Regions from separate parts of the Achromobacter sp. genome, predicted to be linked through region 1. Evidence: predicted binding sites of a transcription regulator. Region 1 holds the regulator's gene; the other holds the start of a gene.
The links. The regulator sigma-54, encoded in region 1, starts transcription at its own class of promoters, with help from an activator protein. The targets are predictions, from matches to a motif close to TGGCANGNAANCTGCTTT.
Positions count from the first base shown of each region.

Region 2: a site for sigma-54 is predicted at 1,330-1,347, ahead of atzF (allophanate hydrolase). Genes of this name have one in related genera too.

Region 1 covers NZ_DBHKZA010000013.1:68,177-70,377, reverse strand. Annotated here, with positions in the region: gene ACO6D5_RS07045 (sigma-54 interaction domain-containing protein) at 1-25, shown strand, start outside; gene ACO6D5_RS07040 (RNA polymerase factor sigma-54) at 170-1,648, shown strand; gene ACO6D5_RS07035 (hypothetical protein) at 1,744-2,100, opposite strand.
Region 2 covers NZ_DBHKZA010000008.1:62,859-65,059, forward strand. Annotated here, with positions in the region: gene urtA (urea ABC transporter substrate-binding protein) at 1-1,010, opposite strand, end outside; gene atzF (allophanate hydrolase) at 1,383-2,201, shown strand, end outside.

The DNA.
Region 1 (2,201 bases):
CAAGGAAGGCCTGGCGGACCGCTGAGCAGTTCTTACCGCCGGCTTGTAATAGCGGCTCCGCAAGCGGCCGCCCTCCTCTCGATGCCCGCCCGCAAGTCCACCTGGCATGGATCTTGCATGAGTATCCAGGATACGCCGCCTTCCGGCGGCTCCCGGCAAGGAGACTCGATTGGGCCACCCTACGCAAGAATTGCGCCTGCGACAGCAGATGACGCTGGCGCCCCGGCTGCAGCAGTCCGTCAAGCTGCTGCAGATGTCGGCGCTTGAGTTCACGACCGCGGTGGAGCATGCGCTGGCCACCAATCCCTTTCTTGAAGACGGCGACGAGCAGGAAACCGACGGTACGGCCAACGGCCTGGACGCGAAGCCTCTGGGTTTCGGCAACGACGCCGACGACGCCCACGGCGCCGACACGTCCAGGGAGCAGACGGCGACGCCGGGCGCTGAAGGCGAGGAACCGCCTCCCGATGCGCCTACTTATTCCGGCGATTACCCCATGCCGTCGTCCGGCACCGGCGGTGGCGAAGGCAAGGACCTGGGCCAATGGGCCAGCGCGTCGCTATCGATGCGTGAACGCCTGTCTCTGGACCTTGGCAACTATCACCTGCAGCCGCGTGATCGGCTGCTGGCGGAATTCATCATCGACGCCCTGGATGACGATGGCTATCTGCGCGTGCCGCTCGACAGCCTGTGCAGCCCGGACCGTCCCGAATTCAACCCGCCGCCCGATGACGCGGAATGGACCACCGCCCTGCGCCTGGTTCAGCAGTTGGACGCGCCTGGCCTGGGCGCGCGCGACCTGACCGAATGCCTGACGCTGCAACTGTCAGCCGCGCGTACTGTCGACCCGGCGACCCGTGACTTGGCGTTGCGCATCGTGCGCGAGCATCTGGACCGCCTGGGGAAGAACGACTGCGTGGGACTGCGGCGCCTGCTCGACTGCTCCGATGACGCGCTGCGCGAGGCGTGCGCGCTCATCCGCAGCCTGGACCCGAAGCCGGGCGCCCGCTACAGCGCGGAAGCCCCCGTGTATGTCGTGCCCGACGTGTTCGTGGACAAGTGGCACGCGCGCTGGCGCGTGCTGCCCAACCGTAACGCGATGCCGCATGCGCGCCTGCACCGCACCTACGCAGACCTGTTCCGCCGTGCCCGCTTGGACGATCGCAGCCCCATGGCCCAAGAGCTGCAGGAGGCGCGCTGGCTGGTGCGCAACGTGGAACAGCGTTACACCACCATCCAGCGTGTCGCAGAGGCCATCGTCAAACGGCAGCAGACGTTCTTTGAGTACGGCGAAGTGGCGCTGCGACCCCTGATGCTGCGCGAAGTCGCCGACGATCTGGACATGCACGAGTCCACGGTCTCTCGGGCCACCGTGGGCAAGTACATGGTGACGCCGCGTGGCGTGTTCGAGTTCCGCCACTTCTTCTCCCGCGAGCTTGCCACCGAATCGGGCGGTTCGTGCTCCGCCGCCGCGGTGCGGGCCCTGATCAAGGAAATGGTCGACGCCGAAGACCCCACTATGCCGTTGTCCGATGTGGCCCTGACGCAGCAACTGGCCTCCAGCGGCATCCTGCTGGCGCGCCGTACCGTATCCAAGTACCGCGGGCAACTGCGCGTGCCGCCCGCGGAGTTGCGCCGCCAACACTAGCGGTTTTGCCGGCCGGCGCCGAACGCAAAGAAGGCTTCCCAGCGGAAGCCTTCTTCTTTATGGCAGCCCCGAGGGGGCTGCCAAGTTCCGGACGCTTACTTCGAGCCACCCGAATTCGGATACCCCGGAGGCGGCGCGGCGCCGGCGGCCGGCGTGCGTGGCACGTTGTCGTTGGCCTCGCGAGGACGCTTGGGCGTTTCATCGGAGTGCTTCTTGCCCGAAGACATGGTGCCGCTATGTTGCATCGCGGGCGCGGTGGTCCCCGTAGAGGGCGTCGCATTGGGCGCAGGCGCCATCTGCCCCGCCGGCAAGGGGCGGTTCGGCTGGGCGGCGGAGGCGTCGTTCGGCGTGGAAGACGGCGTAGTCGGGCTGGCGGACTGGGCCAGCGCGGCGCCGGCGGACGTCAGGCCCGTCAGCAGTACAAAAGCGCAAGTCATGGCACGGGTTTTCATAGTCAGACTCCTTGGTTGGAATGCAAGGACCTGTACGCAAGCCTCGTTCCCGCACCCCACCCTGTCTTCATCCGCCCGCCTGCCTGCGCAGCCCGCCGTCC
Region 2 (2,201 bases), on a different contig from region 1:
ACGGCCTGCTTCCACATGTGGATTCCGACGTAGGTGGCTTCCATCGGATCGTTGGTCACGACCGTGCTGGAATTGGGCAGGTTCTTGGCCTTTGCGTAGGCCTTCCACTTCTTGATGAACTCCTCATTGACCGGGTTCTTGACCGATTCGAAGTAGTTCCAGGCGGCCAGGTGGCCGACCAGCGGCTTGGTGTCCACGCCGCGCAGCTCTTCTTCGCCGACCGAGAACGCCACGACCGGCACGTCGGTGGCCTTCAGGCCGGCATTGCCCAGTTCCTTGTAGAAGGGCACGTTCGAATCGCCGTTGATGGTTGAGATGACGGCCGTCTTGCCGCCCGTGGCGAACTTCTTGATGTTGGCCACGATGGTCTGATAGTCGGAATGGCCGAAGGGGGTGTAGACCTCGTCGATGTCGCTGTCCTTGACGCCCTTGGAATGCAGGAAGGCGCGCAGGATCTTGTTGGTGGTGCGCGGGTAGACGTAGTCGGTGCCCAGCAGCACGAAGCGCTTGGCGCCGCCGCCGTCTTCGCTCATCAGGTATTCCACGGCGGGAATCGCTTGCTGGTTGGGCGCGGCGCCCGTGTAGAACACGTTCTTCTCCAGCTCTTCGCCTTCGTACTGCACGGGATAGAACAGCAGCCCGTTCAATTCCTTGAACACCGGCAGCACCGACTTGCGCGACACCGAGGTCCAGCAACCGAAAACGACCGCCACCTTGTCCTGCGACAGCAGTTGGCGCGATTTCTCGGCGAACAGCGGCCAGTTCGACGCGGGGTCCACCACCACGGCTTCCAGCTTCTTGCCCATCACGCCGCCCGCGGCATTGATTTCGTCGATGGTCATCAGCGCAACGTCCTTGAGCGACGTCTCCGAGATGGCCATCGTGCCCGACAGCGAATGCAGGATGCCGACCTTGATGGTGTCTTCGGCGGCGAATACCTGCGGCATCCACCCGGACATGGCCAACAGGCTCAAGGCGGTCAGTTGCTTTACGGCTAGTCTGCGATTCATGGTGACTCCTGGATGGAATGTGCCGGCCTGGCCGGCAGGAACGATATGAACAACACCCGACAACCTGGACTTCAAAGCAAAAGGCGTGCCAAGTGCGCAGGCAATGTCATGCCGCTGTATGAAGCGGGGGTGTTTACGCGAATGCGCGGGGCGGCCGCGTGGCGGGCGCGCCCGGATCAAAACAGTGCTGCATGCACAAAACAGGTGCGGCGTTTGCCCGCTTGCGGTGCGCGCGAGCGCGCGCCGACGGGGCCGGCAAACCGCGTTCGGCCTTTTATCGCAGGGGGGCTCAGAGGGGAAACATAAAAGCCGGCCAACATGGCACGGCGATTGCTTGGGAATCCGTACTTGTATACAAGAAAGGATTCCAGCATGAATGCCGCAGCATCGCAGAAGCACCCCGTTGGTTGGACGATTGCGCAATGGCAGGCCGCCTATCGCGAAGGCGGGGCGCAGCCCGAAACGCTGCTGTCGGAATACGCCGCCACGCCCGATGGCCCGGCGGACAACGCCTGGATACGGCGGGTGGACCGCGCCACGCTTGAAGAGCAACTGGACGGGCTGCGGCTGATGCTGGCGGCGGCCGGCGGCGACATAGCGCGACTGCCGCTGTATGGCGTGCCGTTCGCCATCAAGGACAACATCGATGCGGCCGGCTGGCCCACCACCGCGGCATGCCCCGAGTTCGCATATACGCCGGGCGAGGACGCGACCGTGGTGCACCGCCTGCGCGCCGCCGGCGCCATCCTGGTGGGCAAGACCAATCTGGACCAGTTCGCGACCGGACTGGTTGGCACGCGGTCGCCGCACGGCCCCGTGGCCAACACCTTCAACCCCGAATACGTCAGCGGCGGCTCCAGCTCCGGGTCGGCGTCCGTGGTGGCGCGCGGCCTGGCGGCGTTCTCGCTGGGGACGGACACCGCGGGCTCGGGCCGCGTGCCGGCGGGGTTCAACAACATCGTCGGCTTGAAGCCCACCAAGGGCTGGTTCAGCACCGCGGGCGTGGTGCCCGCCTGCCGCACGCTGGATTGCGTGTCGATCTTTGCGCTGACCGTGGCCGACGCCGCGCTGGTGGCGGAAGTGGCCGGCGGCTTTGACGAGCGCGACCCGTATTCGCGGGCGATGCCGGCCGGCGCGTCGCTGCCGTGGCCCACGGCGCCCCGCATCGCGATCCCCGCCACGCTGGAATTC